2 regions of the Deinococcus roseus genome follow, and region 2 is predicted to be linked to the other one. Evidence: a T-box and tRNA genes for the amino acid it is inferred to sense, from the RefSeq annotation. Region 2 holds a T-box; the other holds one or more tRNA genes.
What was found. The T-box of region 2 lies ahead of IEY52_RS04630 (valine--tRNA ligase). A T-box ahead of a tRNA ligase gene usually reads a tRNA of that ligase, here a tRNA-Val.
Positions count from the first base shown of each region.

Region 1: it encodes a tRNA-Val, which carries the amino acid that the T-box ahead of IEY52_RS04630 (valine--tRNA ligase) is inferred to sense. The anticodon was not compared.

Region 1 covers NZ_BMOD01000001.1:480,918-491,943, forward strand. Annotated here, with positions in the region: gene IEY52_RS02235 (hypothetical protein) at 1-68, shown strand, start outside; gene IEY52_RS02240 (LptA/OstA family protein) at 65-946, shown strand; gene IEY52_RS02245 (LptA/OstA family protein) at 1,006-1,797, shown strand; gene IEY52_RS02250 (hypothetical protein) at 1,846-2,397, shown strand; tRNA gene IEY52_RS02255 (tRNA-Val) at 2,444-2,518, opposite strand; gene IEY52_RS02260 (metal ABC transporter ATP-binding protein) at 2,745-3,479, shown strand; gene IEY52_RS02265 (metal ABC transporter permease) at 3,495-4,310, shown strand; gene IEY52_RS02270 (RrF2 family transcriptional regulator) at 4,347-4,802, shown strand; gene IEY52_RS02275 (nitrogen regulation protein NR(II)) at 5,070-6,128, shown strand; gene IEY52_RS02280 (hypothetical protein) at 6,183-6,611, opposite strand; gene pdxR (MocR-like pyridoxine biosynthesis transcription factor PdxR) at 6,663-8,066, opposite strand; gene IEY52_RS02290 (amino acid ABC transporter permease) at 8,169-8,957, opposite strand; gene IEY52_RS02295 (ABC transporter substrate-binding protein) at 9,009-9,761, opposite strand; gene IEY52_RS02300 (ABC transporter ATP-binding protein) at 10,032-11,026, opposite strand, start outside.
Region 2 covers NZ_BMOD01000002.1:343,021-354,046, reverse strand. Annotated here, with positions in the region: gene IEY52_RS04670 (ABC transporter substrate-binding protein) at 1-612, opposite strand, end outside; gene IEY52_RS04665 (D-alanine--D-alanine ligase family protein) at 935-1,954, shown strand; gene IEY52_RS04660 (hypothetical protein) at 1,954-2,256, shown strand; gene IEY52_RS04655 (NAD(P)/FAD-dependent oxidoreductase) at 2,427-3,731, shown strand; gene IEY52_RS04650 (hypothetical protein) at 3,926-4,906, shown strand; gene tsaB (tRNA (adenosine(37)-N6)-threonylcarbamoyltransferase complex dimerization subunit type 1 TsaB) at 4,991-5,539, opposite strand; gene IEY52_RS04640 (HAD family hydrolase) at 6,020-6,745, shown strand; gene IEY52_RS04635 (DUF6636 domain-containing protein) at 6,749-7,141, shown strand; T-box leader at 7,338-7,581, shown strand; gene IEY52_RS04630 (valine--tRNA ligase) at 7,631-10,264, shown strand; gene IEY52_RS04625 (hypothetical protein) at 10,492-11,026, shown strand, end outside.

The DNA.
Region 1 (11,026 bases), on a different contig from region 2:
GCGATCTGGACGCACCTGAAAAATGCGTGCACGGTGAAATCGTAGAAAAACCGGAGGATGAAAAATGAAAAGAGCATGGATTGCCGTTGCCCTGCTGGGCGTGACTGCCCTGGCAGCAGACACCAAAGAACAGAGACTGCTGAAATTCGCTTCTGAGACCTTCAAAGGGGATGTCAGAAACGGACCCTACACCTTCACCGGAACCGAAAAAGAACCCGTGCAGGCCCAGGTCAGCAACCTGAAAATCACCAGCCTGAACGCTGTGTTCTCTGCCCCCTCGGGCAAAGCCATGACCGAAGCCGCTGGCCTGAGAACCGCTGAATTCACCAACACCGTGAAAGTCAGCCGTGGCCGTCTCTCCGCAGAAGGCCCCAGCCTCAGTTACTCCGAGGAGACCGGACAGGGCGTGCTGAAAGGCCCAGCCACCAGCGTCTTTGCCCCTGAAAAAGACGGCGATGATCCTGTGAACGTCAAGGCCAACCAGATGTCTTTCGATGTGGACACCAACATCTCCACCTCCACGGGCAAAGTCAGCCTGGTCAACGGACGCCAGACCGGAACCAGCGACAAACTGGTCTTCGATGAGAAGAAAGAACTGGGCATCCTGACCGGCAACGCCCAACTGGTCAAAAACCCCAAAGACGCCAAAGACAACAAACTGGTGATCACCGGAACCGAAGCCCGCGTGCTGACCAACGACAACAAGAAACTGCTGCTGGTCAAAGGCACCGTCAAACTCGTGGATGGAGACATCACCACCACCGGAACCACCGTGTACTACGATGACAAGGCCAACCGCGCCATTGTGATTGGTTCTCCTGCCAAGAGCTACAACGCCAAGAACAAGACCACCGTTTCGGGTGGTACGCTGGAGCAAAACACCGAGAAGAACACCGTGCGCATCTTCAAAGGCAACGTGGAATTCTCCGAGGCCCAGTTCAAGTAATCTGTAAGACCTCTCGCTTTCTTACATACCAGAAACCCGAAGCATGGAAGTGAACTGACATGAAACCCATCCAGCGCCTCACCTCCCTGCTTCTGTTTGTTGTCGGTGCAGCGGTCCTCGCCCAGGAAGAGGACACTGCGCCGACTTTCACGCTGGAACGCAAAGACAAAGTGATCATCATGAGCAAGCGCGGCCCGGACGAATCCGGTCTGGCGATCTTCTGCGATCAGGACCCCATCACCAAGGGCATTTTCTATGATCCCTCGGAAGAAGCCGTGGTGGCCACCATTGACGACAACCGCATCAAGGCCCCACTGGCTGTGATGGACAAGAAAGAAGGCGGGGACGGGCACCTGGAGATGTCCTCTGGCAAAGCCAATGAGGACGACGATGGAGACTGCCCCACCCTGGAGCCCCAGAGCACCGCAGGGGGCCTGAAAATCACCAAGGGCAAAACCCAGCTTTCCGGGGCCAAACTGGTCTACGACGAGAAAGACGGCCTTGCCAACATTGATGGTCCCATCACCTTCGAGCGCGAACAGAAAGACGGCAAACTGACCGGAACCAGTGAAAAACTGGTGGTGGATGTGGACAAGGACACCACCGTTTTAAAGGGCAACGTCAAACTGACCAGCGGCGAACGCACCAGCAGCGCCGATGAGGTCGAGTACAGCGAAAAGGACAATGTGGCGATCCTGAAAGGCACCGCCCAGAATCCTGCCCGGTCCACCAAGGGCAAAGAAGAACTGACCGCAGAGGTGATCCGCTACAACCTGGACACCAACGACGTGGTGGCAACCACCAAGAACAACTCCATCAAGGGGAAATTCGAGGATGAGGACAAAAAGTAAGGCAACAGAGCCAGATGTTGTTTTATCCCATCAAGCAAAAAGACAACTATGAATGATCAAAAAATACAAAAAATTCAGGAAATCTTGGATCCTCTCCTGGTCCAAATGCGAACTGATCATCCTTTAATCAGCAAGCTGGGTTCAGAGAATCTGGAATTTTTAACAAAAGCAGGCCTTCCTGTTGGGAGCAAGGTGCTTGATCTATTGAGTTCGGGCCTCTATTTCAGAGATCCAGACAATTTTCAAATTTTATCAATTCACAACAAAGAATTTATACGGTTTACAGGAGGAGATCATCGAGGAATAGGCTGTTTTCCCAAAAGTGACAAGGTGTACCTGGTATATCAGCTCATGGACGATACTATTGCCCATGGTCCTAAAATAAAATTGATCAATACAACTCTTGAAAATTTCATGTATTGTTTGGCTTTATACTTCGATGCCGCTACTGTAGAATCCAAGTATTCTTATCAGGATATGAAAAAAGAATTTCAACTGCTTGAACCTGACCTTCCCTTCAGAGAACCGGAAAGCTACTGGGATGATATGGATCACTTCTGGGACAATGCCATTCTTCGAGAACTGGGTGAAATCTATTGATCCAACAAATCAAAAACCCCTTCAGGAGAATCTGAAGGGGTTTTTCTGGTGGGCAGTGAGGGATTTGAACCCCCGACCCTCCGCTTGTAAGGCGGACGCTCTACCGCTGAGCTAACTGCCCGTGTTGCAAGCTCAAGTATTGTATTAAAGCTGCTCTGGTTCGTCAACCCCTGGAGCAGCAGAAGGCTGAAGGCAGAAAGCAGAAGGCAGAAAACAAACGGCCAGACCAGAGCTTTCTCCTCTGCCCCACCAGAAAAACCACCCAGCAAACCCACAAATTTACTCTTTTGATAAGTGTGTATCAATTCATATGCACTGCACCCGCCAGGGAGTACACTGTTTCCTTGATGCAGGAAGCGGCGATCGAAACCCAGGGGCTCCGTGTGCGTTTTGGCGACTTTGTGGCCCTGGACAACCTGACAATGCAAATTCCCAGCGGGTCTTTTCTGGCCGTGGTGGGTCCCAATGGTGCGGGCAAGAGCACCTTCATGAAAACCCTGCTGGGTCTGGTCACGCCAGAAAGCGGGCAGGTCAGGGTGCTGGGAAAACCTCCTGGAAGCACCCCCACCCAGATTGGTTATGTGCCCCAGATCAAAACCTTTGACCGTTCCTTTCCCGCCCTGGCAGTGGAACTGGTGCTGTCCGGGGTGCGGCGCGCCTGGCCTGGTCCTCTGAGGGCACCCGAACGCAAACTGGCCCTGGAAGCCCTGGAAAGGGTGGGAGCAGAGAGGCTGGCAGAGCGTGCACTGGGGCGGCTTTCTGGAGGAGAACTCCAGCGGGTTTACCTTGCCCGTGCGCTGGTTCGAAGGCCTGAGCTGATCCTGCTGGATGAACCCGCCACCGGGATTGACGCTCTGGGTGAAAAGGACATGTACCACATGCTGGAGGCTTATCGCAAGGAAAGCGGGGCCACCATCGCCATGATCACCCACGATTTTGATGTGGCCCGCTACCATGCCTCTTACGTGATCGTGATGAACCGGACGCTTTACGGGTGCGGTCATCCCTCCGCAGCGCTGTGTGAGGATTGCCTGTCCAGGGCTTACGGTCACGGCAAACACGACCACAAGAGGACCCTGTAAATGGAGCAACAGTAAATGGAACTCTTGCAGGATTTTCTGACCCTGCCCTTTTTGCAGCGCGCTCTGATGGCAGGCGTGGTGATTGGGCTGATGTGCGGGTATTACGGGGTTTTCATTGTGCAGCGTGGTCTGAGCTTTCTGGGTGATGGTCTGGCCCATGCGGCTTTTGGAGGGGTGGCCCTGGGATTGCTGCTGGGCTGGACACCGCTCTGGGTGGCTTTGCCCTTTACCGTGCTGGTCAGTCTGGGCATCACCTTCCTGCGTGAAAAGACAGAGTTGCAGGGAGACACCGCCATCGGGATTTTCTTTGCGGTTTCGGTGGCGCTGGGGGTGCTGTTTCTGGGCCTCAAGAAGGATTACACCGCAGATGCTTTCAGTTACCTGTTTGGCAGCATCCTGAGTGTGGGGACCACAGATCTGGTGGTGATTGGTGTGCTTTTGCTGGTCACGCTGGCCCTGATTCCAAAAACCTGGAAGCACCTTGCTTACAGCACCTTCGATCCAGAACTGGCCTCTTCAGATGGGGTGAACGTAAGGGGACTGAATTACTTTTTATCCGTGGTCATTGCGGTTACAGTGGTGGTGAGCGTCAAGGTGATCGGCATCGTGATGGTGGCGTCCTTTCTGGTGATCCCTGCCGCCTCGGCACGGCTGCGCAGCAGCACCCTCTACCAGATGACCCTGTGGTCTTCTGGACTGGCCGCACTCGCCAGTGTGGTGGGACTGCTGGCCTCCTACCTGATCAACGTTCCTTCCGGTTCGACCATCATTCTCGCTCAGGCGCTGTTTTTCATTCTGGCAGCGGTTCTCCCCAAAAAAACCCGTACTTGACGCACGGATTTTACGGGTTTAAGGTGGTATCAGATTATGTGGATCTCGACCAAAGCACAGTACGGGCTGCGTGCCCTGATTGAAATCGGCAAAACCCCTGCCCAGGCGGTTCCGCTCAAAGATGTTGCAGAGAAGCAGGACATCAGCCAGCACTACCTGGAGCAGATTGCCTCCAACCTGCGCCGTGCCGGTTTCATCCGCAGCGTGAGGGGTGCCCATGGAGGCTACAGGCTGTCCCGTGCCCCAAAAGACATCCGGGCCTGGGATGTGGTGGTGACCATGGAAGGCAGCCTTGCTCCGGTCAGTTGCCTGGAAGATTCCGATTCCTGCAGCAAAACCGGAAGCTGTGCCACCGAAACCCTGTGGAAACGTGTAGAAGATGCCGTTCGGGATGTGCTGTACAACACCACCCTGGAAGACCTGATCCGGGAAAACGTGCAAATGGAGCACAACAGGCTGGTTCAGCTTGAGCCCTTCTACGCACCGCAGTAAAACAAACCCCTGACTTTCAGACCAGAGACTTGAAGTTCTCTGGTTTTGCCATTTCAGCAAAGCTGAAACAGGCTGCTGATCGCTTCTTCCAGCAAAGTATGTTTTTGGTAAGGCATGATCTTTTATGCTGATTCACACGGGAGTAAACTGCTGTTATCGGCAGAAGTTGGTTGAAGGGATGTTGCATCCCGAAACCGGTCTTTCCCTGGCAGTTGGGTGAGGTCCCTTTGCCAGATCGGGTGTTCTCTTTCCCCTACAGAGGAGCGTATGGTCCTTCACTTGCTGTTGGTCAGTGCACTTGGAATGCTCGCCCTCCGTTACGCCGCCCAGCTTTATGTGCGCAGTTCTGGCACAACCCAGACCCACACCATTGCCAGCCTGTACGTGCTTTTTGCCTTCATGAACTTTCTGGTTTTCATCAGCCAGCATGCAGGAAATGAAGCGCTCCGGGCAGCCTGTCTGACCCTGTTTTTCATTGCCCTGCCCCAGTTCATTGCACGGGTGTCCCAGACCCTGGTGCAGACCTTCCAGTCCGTCTACCACAAGCACCCTGAGCAGATGCACACCATCACCTACGCAGCCATGTCCATGACCACTTTGCTGGCCGGTCTGAACATCCTGGGGGTGATGTTCACCGGAAAACTGGTGACCGATGGCAGCGGGCTTTTCATGAACATGTTTTATGGTCTGGGTTTGATTGGCTGGATCTGCATTTTCCTGATGGTGCAAGGGGTTCTCAACAGTTTTCCCCATCACCACAAATACGCCCTTTCCATGATGGTGGCTGTGGCCTTTGGTCCCATTCTGCTGGCCCCCATCATGTCTGGTTTTGTGCATGTCAATGATGCCCTGGTGCTGTTCCTGACCTTCACACCGGTGCTGCTGACCCTGACCTTGCTGGTGGACCGGGCAGGCCTCCTCAACCCGCCTTATTACATGCCAGAACGCGCCTTGCGTTTTGTGCCCAACCCGGTGATGGTGACAGACCCGGATGACCTGATCACCTGGATGAACGAGGAAGCCAAAAAGCTCGATGCTGCAGAAGTGGGCCGTCCTGCCCTCAGTGCGTTCTATTCCAGCGAGGACTTCGTCACCGACCAGAACCAGTGGGAGCCAGACCGGGAGTACCGTTATGTGCGGACCCGCTACAAGGAATACTTGCTGCGCAAGCAGCCCATCAACAGCAATGAAAACGAGCTGCTGGGTTACCTGTACACTGCACAGGAAGTCACCGTGGAGGACAAACTGGCCCAGCATTACCACGCCAGCAAGAATTACCATGTCTCCCCCATCAAACGGAATTATTCAGAGCAGCAGGATTCGTGAACCCTGCTGAACCCTGCTGAACCCTGCTGAACCCTGCTGAACCCTGCTGAACCCTCAGGCCCAGAACACCACCAGGGCATTGAGCAAACGCCTGAAATGCCCTGCATCTGTAAATCTGGACGCTCTGACATACCGCTGGTGCAACTGGTAATGGTGCAGGTCCTGCAGAATGCTCTGCACCACGGGTGTGTCCTCAAAGCAGCCTTCAAAACGGTAGCGGTTGTGGCCCAGGTCCTGCACAAAATGCTGCCCCTCGGCCCAGCCATAAACATGTGAATCAAAATCCAGCTGACCCTCTTTGAGGTTTGTGAAAAGGCTGGTGTAGTACAGCTCCATCAGGTTTGAAAAGTCCGTGCTGTTGTGGTTTTTGTTGATGTCCTCGTTGCGACCATAGGTGAATTCCAGATGCACCAGATGGCGAGGACTGCCCGGGTACGTTTCATCTTCAAGCAGGGTGGTGTCCAGCAGGTCAATGGAAAGCATGATGCCTGCAGTGTAAATCAGAACCCTGCATCCAGAAATGCTGCAGGTGGCTTACAATGCACCGCGCAATTGCCGGATGCCCTGTTCAATTTGCTGGGGATTCAAATGGGCATAGTTCAGGATGATCCCGCTGTGGTGGGCCTGGGTGGCATACCTGCTCAGAAAATCCACAGCAACCCCGGAGCGCAGAGAAGCTTCTCTGAGTTGCTGCTCGGTCCAGTCTGCTGGGAGGAAAGCGCAGATGTGCAGACCTGCGCCCGTGGTCGGAATGGTCCACTCTGGAAAATGCTCTTTCAGGGCTGCCAGCAAAGTTTCATAGCGCTCCAGCACCATGGCCCGTGCTTTTTTAAGGTGCCTTGCAAAGCCACCTGAGTGCAGAAAATCCGCCAGGGCCAGGCTGTCCAGCGTCGGGGGTTGTCGGTCTGTGAGATAACGGGTGGCAGACAGCACCTCAATGATGGGTGCAGGAGCCACCAGAAAGCCACTTCTGAGGGCAGGAGACAGGCTCTTGGAGAAGGTGCCCACATAAATCACCTGTGCAGGATTGAGGCCCTGCATGGCAGAAAGTGGGCGGGTGTCAAACCGGAATTCCGAGTTGTAATCGTCTTCCAGAATCCAGGCTCCGACTGTTCTGGCCCAGTCCAGAATCTTCAGGCGTCTGGAGGCAGGCAGGATTGCACCTGTGGGGAACTGGTGGGCAGGCGTGATGTAAAGCAGGTCTGCTTTTCTGGGCAAAAGTTCAGGATTCAGACCTTCAGCATCGACGGGAAGGTAAATCACCTCCGCACCCGAAGCCTCAAACACCCTTCTGGCCCCCAGATACCCCGGATCTTCCATCACCACGGTTTTTCCTGGTTCCAGAAAGACCCTGGCAAGAGCATCCAGGCTGCCCTGAGAGCCACTGGAGAGCATGACCATGCCTGCTGTGGCCTTGACCCCACGCTCACGGGCCAGATAGCTGGAAATCGCTTCACGGGTTTCCAGCGGTCCCAGTTCATCACCGTACTGACCCAGACCTCCCTGCAAGGCTTTGGCCCGCTCACGGAGCGCCCTGGCCCACGCTTCTGCAGGAAAAAACTCACTGGGCACATTGCCCAGCCTGAAATCCACCTCGATGTGGTTGTAGGAAGGCCGGATCGGGGTTTGCAAAGCACGGATGGCCCATTCGGTCAGTTTCAGTTGTGGGGCAGGCACTTCCAGCGTCAGTTCTGGATTGACACTGCGGGCCACATAAGTGCCACTGGCCGGACGGGTCTCTATGAAACCCTCGATTTCCAGCAGCTCAAAAGCTTCCAGAACGGTGTTTCTGGCCACCCCCCAGGTTCTGGCAAATTCCCGGCTGCTGGGCAATTTGCTCCCCTCAGGTAAGGCACCTGACAGAATGGCCTCCCGCAAAGCCTGATAGACCTGTCGGTACAGCGGTTCCGTGGGATTGGGATTTAGAGGGGGAAGCATGGCTACAGTTTAGGGGCAGAGGACCGAAGGCAAAAGTCAGAACACTGCACAGGTTTTGAAAAACAAAAACCGCCCCCTCTGGAGCGGTCCTGTCTGAAAACTTCATCTGGATTTGGTCTTGAAGCGCCGCTCCAGTTCGTTGGTAAAGAGGGTCATCACGGTGGTCAGAAACAGATAGATCGATGCAGAGGTAACATAAGAAGGAATCACCAGGAAAGTCTGGCTCTTGAACCGATCAATGGCATTGGCAAGTTCCAGGGTGCCCACCACAGTGGCAAGTGAGGTGTCTTTCAACAATGACACGATGTTGTTGACCAGTGGAGGAATCGAAACCCGAACAGCCTGGGGCAAAATCACCAGCCACATGGCCTGAATTCCACTGAGTCCCAGCGAACGGGCCGCTTCGGTCTGGCCTCTGGGAATGGCCTGAATGGAAGCCCGGATCACTTCTGCATTGTAGGCCCCCTGGTTGAGGGCCAGGGCCACCATCGGGGCATAAAAATCAAAATCCGGCAAATCCACCACGCTGGGCACGATGCTGGGCACAGCATTAAAAGCAAAGAGGATTTGCACAATCAGTGGGGTGCCCCGAAACACCCACACATAAAAAGAAGCCAGCCACCTGAAAGGAGCAAAACCACTGAGTTTGGCAATCCCGGTGACGGTTCCCAGAAAGATGCCCAGAACACCAGAAGTCACCGTAAGCAGCAATGTGGTCTTGGTGGCATCCACAAAAATCTGAGCATTGTCTGCAAACTGCTGGGCATAACTGAGGTGCAGCAATCCAGGCAGTGTTTTGACCCCATAACCAATCAAAACCAGTGCAATGGGAAAAGCAACGACCAGTCCAAGAATCCACAACACGTTGTTTAAAGACGAGTTCTCTTTCATAGCACCACAAAGAAAGCAGGAGGTGAAGTCCTCACCTCCTGCCCATGGGATTTATTTGCAACTGACGTCCGTACCGAAGTATTTCTTGCTGATCTTCGCGTAGGTTCCATCTTTGAGGATGTCGGCCAGGGCACCGTTGAGGGCTTCAGTGACGCTGGTGTTGCCCTTGTTGATCACCATGGCGATTTTCTCCTGGAACAGAAGATCACCCAGTTGCCATTTCACTTTGGGATTGGCTTTCTGGGCATCCAGCACCACGAATTTGTCAGAAACCCAGGCATCAACGGTGCCAGAGATCAGGGCCTGCACAGCGTCCGTGTCTTTGGGGAAGGTTTTGACCTTCGCGCCTTTGACTTTCTGCACGTTGGACAGATAACTGGTGCCCACCTGCACAGCAACACGTTTTCCATTCAGTTGCGCAGCGGTCTTGATGTTGGGGGATTTGGAAACAATCTGGCCCCCGGTGCAGTAGTGGGGATCGGAGAAGTCCACCACTTTGGCCCGCTCTTCATTGATGCCGTGAGAGGCAATGGCAAAGTCATAACGGTTCTGGGTGACCCCAATGATCAGGGAGTCAAAAGGCTGGGTGACCCACTGGACTTTCAGGCCCAGTTTCTTGGCGATGGCATCGCCCAGTTCCACTTCAAATCCAGTGAGTTTTTTGCCCACAAAGTAGTTGAATGGTTTGAATGCCCCTTCAGTGGCAATCTTGATGGTCCCTGCAGCCTTGATTTCATCAAAGGTGCGAGCCCCAGCAGTGGCGGTGAGCAGAATGGCACCCAACAGTAAAGCGGTCTTCTTCATGGCAACTCCTTGTGGTCTGGTGATTTGGCACATTCTAGCACAGCTTGAGGGGAATCTTTTCCTGTCCTGAACGTGCGTTTTGATTCGGCCCAAGTTCAGGCAAACGGCAGGTCAATAGCTGATTTAGCTTAACACAGCCTGTCTAAATTTGTATACAAAATTACCATGTGTAAGGTGCATGGGAGATGAATGTTGGAACTGCCTTTGGCCCTCAGCAAGCAAAAGTAGAAGCCCGCCGAAAACGGCGGACTTCTACTTTTGCTTCTAAATTTAGCGGGTCAGGGCCAGCTCGGTCTGCATGTCGAAAGCGTACAGACGGCTGCGGTCCACCAGCAGTTCAACCTGGTCACCAGGGCGCACAGGGGCGTGTCCGTCCACTTTGGCGATCAGGGTCTGACCACCAAGGTCGACAATCACGTCGGTCTGGGCTCCGAGAGGCTCCACCACTTCCACGGTGGCGCGGATCACGTTGGTGGCATCTTCAGGAATGGCGGTGTAGCCTTTCATGCCGATGTGCTCGGGACGGATGCCCATCCAGACCTGCTTGCCTTCGTAGCCACGCAGGGACTGGGCCAGACCACCAGTGGGCAGGATGGCGAAACCCTGGCCGGTGAAACGTCCGCCCTGCACGGTTGCAGTGACGAAGTTCATGGAGGGGCTGCCGATGAAGCCTGCCACGAATTTGTTTTTGGGGTTGTCGTACAGGTTGAGGGGGGTGTCCACTTGCTGGATCACTCCGTCACGCATGACGACAATGCGGGTGCCCATGGTCATGGCTTCGACCTGGTCGTGGGTCACGTAAATGACGGTGGCACCCAGACGGCGGTGAAGCTTGCTGATCTGTGAGCGCATTTCCACACGGAGCTTGGCGTCCAGGTTGGAAAGGGGCTCGTCCATGAGGAACACTTTGGGTTCACGCACGATGGCGCGACCCAGAGCAACACGCTGACGCTGACCCCCGGAGAGTTCCTTGGGTTTGCGGTCCAGCAGGTGCTCGATTTGCAGAATCTTGGCGGCTTCACGCACACGCTTGTCGATTTCGGCTTTGGGGGTCTTGCGCAGACGCAGACCGAAAGCCATGTTCTCGTACACGTTCATGTGGGGGTAAAGTGCGTAGTTCTGGAACACCATGGCGATGTCGCGGTCCTTGGGGGGAACGTCGTTCATCACCCTGTCGCCAATGCGCAAGGTGCCGTCAGAGATGTCTTCCAGACCGGCGATCATTCGCAGGGTGGTGGACTTTCCGCAGCCCGAAGGACCGACGA
Region 2 (11,026 bases):
CCAGTCCTTGGCGGTGCCGCTCCAGTCGCCTGCTTTTACAGCTTCATCTTTGTTGTAGATGTTGGCGTAGGGGGAGGCCAGGATGGAGATGAATGCAGAGAAGGGTGCAGCCAGGTTGAACACCACGGTGTCGTCGCCTTTGGCCTGGATGGCTTTGGCGATGTCGTCGAAACCAATTTTGCCGCCTTTGCGGATCAGGTCGGTGGAGCCCAGCAGGGGCTCGATCAGCAGCTGTGCAGGGCCGCCATCCACGGAGAGCACCAGGGAACGCTGGATGCTGTACACCACATCGTCAGCGGTCAGGGGCTGGCCGTTGGTGAACTTCACGCCTTTGCGCAGTTTGATGGTGTAGGTTTTGCCGCCGTTGGTGACTTCGGGCATGGCAGCCGCAAGCTGGGGAACAAACTTGCTGGCGTTTTCGCCTTCGGGGAAGTACAGGGTTTCCAGCACGTTCTGCAGGATTTCACCGCAGCCCTGCTCGTAGCAGTCGGCAGGATCGAAGGTGCGCCAGTCACCGATTTCCACATCGGTGAGGATTCCAGGGTTTTTGACTTGAGCGCCTGCAACAGAAGCAAGCATTACGGCACTGAGCAAGAATGCACGTTTGAGCATGTACGTACCAACCTTTCCTTTGAGAGCTAGGCAAATTTGGACAAAGTTTAACATCTATATTTGTCTAGTGCAATGGATGTTGGATCCAGCCTGTCAAAAATGGACCAAGACTAAAGATTTCAGGTTTTGTGTCTTATGGACGGTATCTTCCCCGTTCTGCACTGCGACAAGTCAAACGTGTGATCCCGCAAGATTCCTGCAAAATGTTTCTGAGAACTGTGACATCTGGCACAAGAGGTCAGGGAAATCCTCAGGTGCGCTTTCAGGTGAGGCAGGACAACTGACCATGGTGAACCGTGGCTCACCCCCTATACTGATGGGCATGAAGATTCGGATTTTGCTGCTTGCCGGAGGCCAATCTGGCGAGCATGAAGTGAGTTTAAACAGCGCAAAAAGCATTCTGTCCAACCTTCCAGAAGACCGTTTTGAAGTGACCCCCGTGGTGATCACCAAGCAGGGCAAATGGCTGTCCCTGCCTGAAAGCCAGCAGGCCCTCACTGCAGGGCAGGCAGAGAGCGGAGGAGAGATGCTGCTGGCCGCCGCCAGTGTAGCCGGAGAACACAATGTGGTGTTTCCTGTGCTGCACGGACCCATGGGAGAAGATGGCACAGTGCAGGGCTTCCTGACCCTGGCCGGGATTCCTTTTGTGGGCAGTGGGGTGCTGGGAAGCGCTGTGTGCATGGACAAGATCATGACCAAGCAGGCCCTTGCTTCTGCAGGCATTCCACAGGTGCCCTGGGCTGCAGTGTCCCGCAGTGAATGGAAAAAAAATCCCGAACCGGTGTTGCAAACTGCGGCAGCTCTGGGCTACCCGGTGTTCGTGAAGCCCGCCAACATGGGGTCCAGTGTGGGCATCAGCAAGGCCAGGCATGCCGATGAGCTCCACCAGGCCCTCACCCTGGCCTTCCATTACGACCGCCGGGTGATCCTGGAAGCCATGACCCCCGAAAAACCCCGCGAAGTGGAAGTGGGCATTCTGGGCAACGATGACCCTCGGGCCAGTGTGGTGGGTGAACTCTCCTTCGACAGCGACTTCTACGATTACGAAACCAAATACACCGATGGTCTGGCCCAGATGCACATCCCGGCCCGCATCCCTGAAGAGGTGCAGCGCGAGATTCAGGAACATGCCCTGAAAGCCTTCAAAGCCCTGGACTGTGCAGGACTGGCACGGGTGGATTTCTTTTACCTGCCAGAAAGCGGGAAACTGTACCTGAATGAACTCAACACCATGCCCGGTTTCACCCGCACCAGCATGTACCCCAAACTCTGGGAAGCCAGTGGTCTGGGTTACAGCGAACTGGTCACCCGACTGGTTGAACTGGCCCTGGAAGAACGTTGATGCATCCTGTCTTGCGATTCGTGCTGGGTTTTGCTTTGTGTGCAGGGGTGGGCCTGGGTCTGATGTGGCTTCTGGGGGCCATCAACACGGAGCAGTGCAAGTACCGCACCATCGGCTTTCTGGTGGTGCCCCTGATTCTGGGACCCCTCAGCATTGGTCTGGCCGCCAACCGCCGCATGATCGAGAACGGCTGGGGGCCCTTCAATGTGGGCATGATTGCCGCCTCGGTGTTTCCGGTGCTCTGGAAAGCGGTGCTGGGGATTGCTGCACTGAATGGTTTATGTGGAAAAGGAACAATGTGAATTCACCAGTATAAACGGTTACAGATTCAAAACAAACCCGTTTGATCACCTTGCTGCACCGTTGCAGGCCCTAAGCTGAAATCATGATCCCCTCAGGGAAAACCCTGAGGGGTTTTCGTGCTTAGCCATCCCACCTGAACCCATCACCATCCGAATCACAGAGGGCAGCCATGCAAAGAACAAAAAACACAACGCGTCACAATTCTGCTCCTGTGCGGGTGGTGCTGCTGGGCAGTGGCTACACCAGCATTCACGCTTACCGGTCTCTGGTGCGCAGGCTCCGACCACGCATTGGCAAGGACCTGCACATCACCCTGATCACCCGGGACACCCACCATGCTTTTCATGGCTGGACTGGAGACGCTCTGGCCGGGTACATCCCTGTGGAACACACCCTCACCCCACTGGAATGCATTTTCCCTCTGGCCCAGCGCATGCAGGGAATGGTGGAAGGGGTGGACCTGCAACACCAGCAGGTGCAGGTGAAGACCGAAAGTGGAATCCAGCAGGTGCCCTACGACCATCTGGTGATTGGGCTGGGTTCTTCTGATCCTTTTGATCGCATCCAGGGCCTTGCAGAGCACGGTTTTTGCCTGAAAAGCATCCATGAGCTGCACCGTTTGCGCACCCACCTGATCGCCAGATTGCAGGCTGCCCAGAACACCCAGGACACATCAGAAAGGGAACGGTTGCTGCACTTCACCCTGATTGGCGGAGGGTATGCTGGGGTGGAAATCGCTGCTGCCCTGCGGGGATTTTTTGAACAGCAGGTCACCCATCATCCCATCTTGCAAACCTGTGTTCCCAGAATTGAATTGATTCACGCCCATGAAGAGCTTTTGCCAGAATTGCTGGCCAGATACCCCAGGTTGCAACGCTATGCCCTGCAGCAGTTGCAGGACCTGCACATTCAGGTGATTCCTGGAACCCGCATTCAGAAAGTGAAAGCAGGGTGCTGTGTCACTTCCACCGGAGCAACCCTGCCTGCAGGCATGGTGATTGCCACGGCGGGCATCAGTCTGGGTGTGCTCAAAGGCACTGAAATGCTGCCCAGAGATGAGCGCAAACGCCTGCGTGCCAACGACCACATGCAGGTGCAGGGCCACGGCAACCTGTGGACAGCCGGAGACATTGCCAACATTCGCAGGCCCTTTCAGCAGGGTCCCTGCCCCACAAATGCCCTTTGGGCCATCATGGGTGGGATGCATGCTGGAGACAATCTGGCCCGTGCCATACAGCGCAAACCCCTGCGGCCCTTCTGGTTTCCAGGGCTGGGTCAGTCTGCCAGCTTTGGTCCTGGACGGGCCATCGCAGAACTCTGCACCTTGCAATTCACGGGTCAGGTGGCTTTTTTGATGCGGCTGGGTTTTTTTCTGATGTTCATGCCGCATTTGCCTTACGCCTGTCTGGTCTTAAAGGATTGGTTAAGGTTGCGCCAGCGCCTGAAACCCAGCACCACCCTGAAAACCGCCTGATGAAAATGAGAAAAAGCATTATAATACGAAAGATCACTGGTCTCAAACGACTGCTGTCACAACATCTCCTGTGCATCCGGTTTACCCTGGAACCATAAGCCACAAGGGCGTCATTTTGCTTCCATTCCACAGCCTGATTCCGATTCCTGTCACATCAGACAGGAGCTGTCCTGTCGCAGGAGGAACATCATTCCATGAACACTTTTGCCTTTCTTGCCTACCCCAGAGAAATTTCTCAGGATCTGGCCAAACTGACCCATCTGCCTGCTCTGAAACTCATCCCAGATGCAGCTTACGAATACGCCATGCGCAAATTTCCCATTCGCCCTGTGTTGACAGGCCACCTGCAGACTTCACAGCATCCTGTGCGTGGACATGTGATCAGTGTTCCCCTCACGGCCAACCACCTGAAAAGCCTGCCTGCAGAAGAGGTCCATGCCAAAATCAGCGAGGCCATCAGCCATGCCCGTGACCTGGGAGCCAGCATGATTGGTCTGGGCGCACTCACTGCAGAAGTGAGTGGTGCAGGGAAGGCTTTCCAGTCTCGCAAAGACATCAGCATCACCAGTGGCGCTGCTTACCGGGCTGCCAGCATCGTGCTGGAAATCGAACGGCTGCTCAAGCACCTCCCCAGAAAACCCACCATCACCCTGGTCGGGTCGGACGTTGTGCTGGCTTCTGCGTTGCTGCCCGTGATTCAGAAAATCCATGGCATCCATCAGGTGACAGTGGATCCCGAGCCCACCCCCATGAAATTGCGCGAAGCAGATTTGCTGGTGCTGCTGGGCGACACCAGCAACCTGCAGATCCGCAGTGAACACCTCAAGTACAACGCCATGGTGCTCAATGCCTCCAGAGGGCGGGCCATGGACCCCAGAATCAGCCGGGACCGTTCAGATGTGATTGTCACCGATCCCAGCATTTTCAATCCAGCCATTCGCATTCAAAGCATCCCTGGCTACTCCAAAACCCTTTGCCCCAGCCTGACCGAAACCATCTTGCTCAGCCTGGAAGGGCACAGGGGCCATTTTGCCCTCGGTGGGCCAGACAGCGCGCAAATTGAACAGCTGCTCTTGCTGCTGAAAAAACACCAGAATTTGCACTTCGATTTTGTGCCCAGACAGGTGCGACCCGCACGCACCACCCAGCTGCAGGGATCTGCAGGCTGGATCTGATGTGAATCTGCAGGGTTGATTTCAACAGCATGAAGGCAAACAAGGAGGGCATGTCCTCCTTTCACTTTCTGCAGCAATCAGAAATCACAAATAATGCAGTTTCCAGTCCTGGATGCCATGCTGATCTGCCAGTTTCCCCAGCATTTCTCCAGAGACCCTGGCATCAGAGAGGATCTGTCCACCAGCGGCCTCCACCTGGGCTGCAAAATCAGCCAGAGGGTATTTTCCCTCAGGGATCAGGGTTTGCAGGATTTCACCTGCTTTGATTTCATAGAGGGCAGCGTACACATTGCCTCTGCGGGCATCCAGCGTGACCCCAATTTTTCCCTCATGAGACGCGGCCATGGCCATCAGGGTGCTGAGGCCCAGCACTTCTGCTCCCCAGGCCCTGGCCAGCCCCAGAGCATAACTGGCAGCCACCCGGACCCCGGTGTAGGAACCCGGACCCACTCCAACCACCAGACGGTCTGCTTTGAAAGGCAAACCTGCAGTGGAAAAAAGGTTTTGTACCTCGGGCGCAATGCGCTGGGCATGCAGCCTTTCCAGCCTTTCGCAATAAGAAAATGTGCCTTCTGGAGTCAGAAGGGCCAGGCTCAGGTCAGGGGTTGCGGTGTCAAGGGCTAAAGTCAGCACGCTAACACTTTACAGGGTTCAGGGTTGGGAAAGGCGCACACCAGCAGATGACTGGCTCTGTGTGGATCTGCAGTGGACCTTGTTGTTCAATGAAACGCGACAGTGAGGTCAAGATGCCACAAAAAACCCCCCGACTTTCCAGGTCAGAAGGTCGGGCACTGGACTGGATTTTTTTCAGTCCAGATCGCGTTTGAGCATGGCGCGTTCTTTGATCATGTTCATGAGAGAAGTGAACCCCACCACCAGCAGGGGTCCGGCCAGCGCAGCCCCAAGGATAATGTAAATTGCATCCATGTTTACAGAATAGCGTGAGAAACTTAAATCAAACTGTAGTGCTCTTGGGCAAATCATTACAAAAATGATCTGGAAAACATGACGTGAAGGGCAATAAAAATGAAGATTTGATGTGCTTTTGATGGAGATGCTGTGAAGTCTATGCTGATTTTGCTGTTGCAAATGGGCATGTGTTTTAGTGGAGCCATGCTGAAGACCCTCTTTTTTGACATTGATGACACGCTCTTTGACCATTACAACAGCATGCAGGCCGCATTTGAACGCATTTACCACCAGACCCCGGAGTTCCAGACCCGCCCCCTCCCAGAAATGCACGCTCTGCACAAAAAAGTGCTGGAAGAGGTGCATGACCTTTATGTCATTCCCAGGCTCATGACTTTGCACGAAGCCCGCAAAAAACGTTTTGAAATTTTGCTGGAACAGTGTGGCACCACCAACGGCACCCTGGCAGAACGTCTGAAAGACGATTACCGCACCACTTTTCTGGAATCCCGCATCCTGCTGGAAGGCACCGAAAAATTGCTTGCTGACCTGAAGGGCAAAGTGAAAATCGGAGTGATTTCCAACAACAGCATAGAAGAGCAAACCGAAAAGCTCCAGACGCTGGGCATTTACGACTTCATTGATGTGTGGGTGATGTCCGGTGAATTCGGATTTGGCAAGCCCGATCCCAGAATTTACCAGATTGCCCTGGAACGTGCAGGTTGTGCTGCACACGAAGCCATGATGATCGGGGACGACCATGCAAAAGATGTGGAGGCCGCCCAGAAAGCAGGCATCCGTGCCATCTGGCTCAACCGTTTTGGACACCCTGCACCATCCCCAGATGTGACACAGATCACCAGCCTTGCAGACCTGTATGCTCTGGAAGAATTGCAGGGACTCCTGTCTGCAACTGAACCCAAGAGGTGAAACATGAAAATTTTGCTGTCGCTGATGCTGGCTTTGCTGGGCTGCTCTTTTGCCCAGAACCTGCAAGGGTTCCAGACCCCTTCTGGCAACATCCACTGCATGCTCTTTGACAGTGAACTGCGTTGTGATCTGGGCACCATCACAGCCAGGGTGCCTCCCAGACCAAAAGACTGCGAATTGGACTGGGGAAATGCTTTTGGGATGTCCTTAAAAGGCAAAGCCCAGCGCATCTGCCATGGGGACACCGTGATGAATCCCAATTATCCCGTTTTGCAATATGGAAAAACCTGGAAGAAAGCAGGTTTTGTTTGCACCTCGCTGAGTTCTGGCCTCAGCTGCACCAACAAAGACAAACATGGATGGGTGCTTTCAAAGGGCAGGCAGGTGATTTTTTAGCGGTCAGCGGTGAGCATGAAAACGTCTGTCCTGCGGGAAAATCTGCAAATCATGCAGGGACGCCTGTCCAGCAGCCCCTCCAGCCCTACCCTGGCCCAGAGAAGCCCAGGAAAATCATTTGCTGATGGCTGACGGCTGAAAGCTGACCGTCTAAGCCACCCACCCGATGTACAGCACGAGGCTTTTTGCTATACTCTAAAACGCCTTGATGGGGAAGAGTACCCGAGAGGTGGCGCTCAACAGAGAGACCCCGGAAGCTGAAAAGGGGTTGGGAAGCCACTCGGGGAAGGTCGCCCCGGAGCCTGCAGCAGAACGTGCCTGATCAAAGGGCACCAGTAGACCTGCACGGGTCAGCCCGAAACAGCTGTTCAAGTGCCCCGTTTTGTCGGGGAATTGCGGTGGTACCGCGGGAATGTGTGAATCCACGTCTCGTCCGCTTGTCGGATGGGGCGTTTTTGTTTTGTGCCCGGAGCTGTTTCAGGAGGTCTTATGAAAGAACTGTCCAAGTCTTACGATCCCAGAGCCATTGAGCCTCGCTGGGTCAGCAAATGGGGCGATGAGCCTTTCCGCGCAGATGCCACCAGCGGCAAACCCCCCTTCACCATCGTGATTCCTCCACCCAATGTCACCGGGAATTTGCACCTGGGGCATGCGCTGGACAACACCCTGATCGACACCCTGATCCGTTACAAGCGCATGGCGGGTTTTGAAGCCCTGTTCCTGCCCGGAACCGACCACGCCGGAATTTCCACCCAGTGGGTGGTCACCAAGCAACTGGCAGTGGAGGGCGTCAACCGTTTTGACCTGGGCCGCGAAAAATTCCTGGAGAAAGTCTGGGAGTGGAAAGCCCAGTCTGGCGGCCAGATCGTCAACCAGTTGAAAACGCTGGGGGTGTCCTGTGACTGGACCCGCGAGCGTTTCACCATGGATGAAGGGCTGTCCAGGGCCGTGCGCCAGCAGTTCATTCAATTGTTCCATGAAGGGCTGGCTTACCGCGGAGAGCGCATCGTCAACTGGGATCCCGTTGGACAGACCACCCTCTCTGACCTTGAGGTGAAACGCGAGGTCAAGAAAGGGAAGATGTACACGCTGTCCTACAAACTGGAAGACAGCACCCTGGCAGCAAGCAACGGTGAAGCCGGAGAAATCCGCATTGCCACCGTGCGTCCCGAAACCATCTTTGCGGATCAGGCCATCGCCGTGCACCCCGAAGATGAACGTTTTCAGCACCTGGTGGGCAAAAAAGCCCGAATCCCCCTCACCGACCGTTACATCCCCATCATTGCCGATGAAGCCGTGGAGCGGGAATTCGGGGTGGGTGCCCTGAAAATCACCCCGGCCCATGACCCCACCGACTTTGAGATCGGGGAGCGCCACAACCTGGAGCGTCCCAGTGTGATTGACTGGAACGGCAACCTGACCAGCGATCTGGTCCCGGAAACCTACCGGGGCACAGAGCGTTTTGCTGCCCGCAAAGCCGTGGTGAAAGACCTCACCGAAAATGGCGACCTGATCGAGGAGAAAGACCACGAGACTGCACTGGGCATTGCAGAACGCACTGGCGTTGCTGTGGAGCCCATGATCAGCAAGCAGTGGTTCGTGCGCATGGAAAGCATGGCCCAGTCCGTGCTGCAGGGCCTGGACAAGGGGGAAATCACCCTTTACCCCGAGCGCTACACCAAAGTGAACAAAGACTGGCTGGAAAACATCCGCGACTGGTGCATTTCCCGTCAGCTGTGGTGGGGCCATCAGATTCCCGTCTGGTATGACGCAGACGGCAACCTTTACGTGCCTTCCCTGGAACACCCTGATCTGGATTGCGATCAGGACCCCCAGTATGCCCACCTCAATTTGAGGCGCGACCCGGACGTGTTTGACACCTGGTTCAGCAGCAACCTGTGGCCTTTCTCCACGCTGGGTTGGCCAGACACCGCAGACGAGGACTTCCAGAAGTTTTACCCCACCCAGGTGCTGGTGACGGGCTATGACATCCTGTTCTTCTGGGTGGCCCGCATGCAGATGGCCGGGTACAAATTCACCGGAAAAGCCCCCTTCAGCAAGGTGCTCCTGCACGGTCTGTACCTGGATTCCAAGGGCCAGAAGATGTCCAAATCCAAAGGCAACGGCATTGACCCTCTGGAGCTCTTTGCAAAATACGGGGTGGATGCCTGCCGATTCGCCTTCTCCTACCTTGCCACGGGTGGGCAGGACATCAAGCACGATGACCGCCGTTTCGAGCAGGGCAAGGTCTTCGCCAACAAGCTCTGGAACGCCTCCCGCTTTGTGATGATGAACCTGGACAACCCGGAGATCGAGCAAACCGACACCGGCCTCACCCTGGCAGACCGCTGGATCCTCTCCAGATACAACGAAACCGTCAAAGAAGTGACCCTGGCCCTGGACGAGATGGACATTGCTGCTGCAGTGCGCCTCGCCTACAGCTTCACCTGGGATGAATTCTGTGACTGGTACATCGAGGCCTCCAAGCCATCCCTCAGAAGCGGCAACAAACAAACCCAGGAGACCATCAAGTTTGTGCTGGAAGGCATCCTGAAATTGCTGCACCCCTTTATGCCTTTCATCACCTCAGAGATTTACGAGGCACTGGACCACAAACGCCAGATTGCTGTGCACTCCTGGCCCAAATTTGACCCTGCCCGTTTTGATGCAGAAGCCACACAGGCTTTTGATTACCTGCGCAGCGCCGTTTCCAGTGCCCGCAGCCTGAAAAACGAACTGGGTCTGGCCCCCCAGGACAAAGTGCAGGTCAGCATCAGCGGTGAAGGCCTGGACACCATCAAAGCCAACGCCTACGTGGTGGAAGGCATTGCTCGCGTTGAACTGGTGGACAGCATCGCTGGCAAAGTCCTCAGCCAGGTGGTCCCAGGCGTGATCGTGAGCGCCCCGGTGGAAGGCACCGTGGAAATTGGCGAATGGATCGTTCGCCAGAAGAAGCGCCTGCAGGAAACTGAAAAACAGATCAAGCAGGCCCAGGGCAAGCTGAACAACGCTGGCTTTGTGGCCAACGCTCCCCAGGAGGTGATTGAAGAGGAACGCCGCCGGGTTGCGGAATTCTCTGCCCAGAAAGACCGCCTGACGGATGTGATTGCCCAGTTTGAGTGATACCTCTGTTGGATCCCCCTGCCTGTCCCTGCGTTTCAGGCTGTCCCCCTTAACGAAGGGGGATTTTTTTTGTCTGGGATGATATCCAATGGAGTCGTACGCCAACCCCCCAACGCTGACGGGGGGACCGCAGAGCGAAGCGATGCGCGGGGGGATCTTGTGCCTTCCCAAACAGTTTTCCCTTGCAATCTGCAGCACACTGGGCTGAAACCCGATGGGAGGTTTTCATGTCCCGAGACCACGATGATGCACATGCTGATGGGCATTTTTTTGAAGATCCACTCTTGACCACCTTTGAATTGAAACAGCGCGGCTGGACGGCGTCCATGATTCAAAAGCTCCTGCCAGAACATGACGACAGCCGGGAAAACCGCTGGAACCGCAAGTATGGCCGGGTCAAGCTGTACCGGGAATCCCGGGTGCAGGATGCCGAGACCACAGGGGCTTATGCCGAACTGCTGGAAAAAGCCATTGAAGCCAGTGAACGCGCCGAAAAAGCCCGCCAGACCCGCACCAGAAACCGGGAGCGCAAACTCAGGAACTTCATTGAGGATTTTCAGCCTGTGCTGGTTCCGTTGACGCCACAGGAGCAGGAAAAACTCAGTTCTTCTTTGGCCCGCAGGTTCAAACAGCTCTGGGAGCGCCACGAAGCGGTGTTGACGGCCCATCTGGGGGGCATTCAGACCCTCGGAAAAACCACCCGAAAAGAACGCAAAAAGCTGCAGGCGGCTTTGCAGGAAAAGTATCTGGAGGCACTGCAAA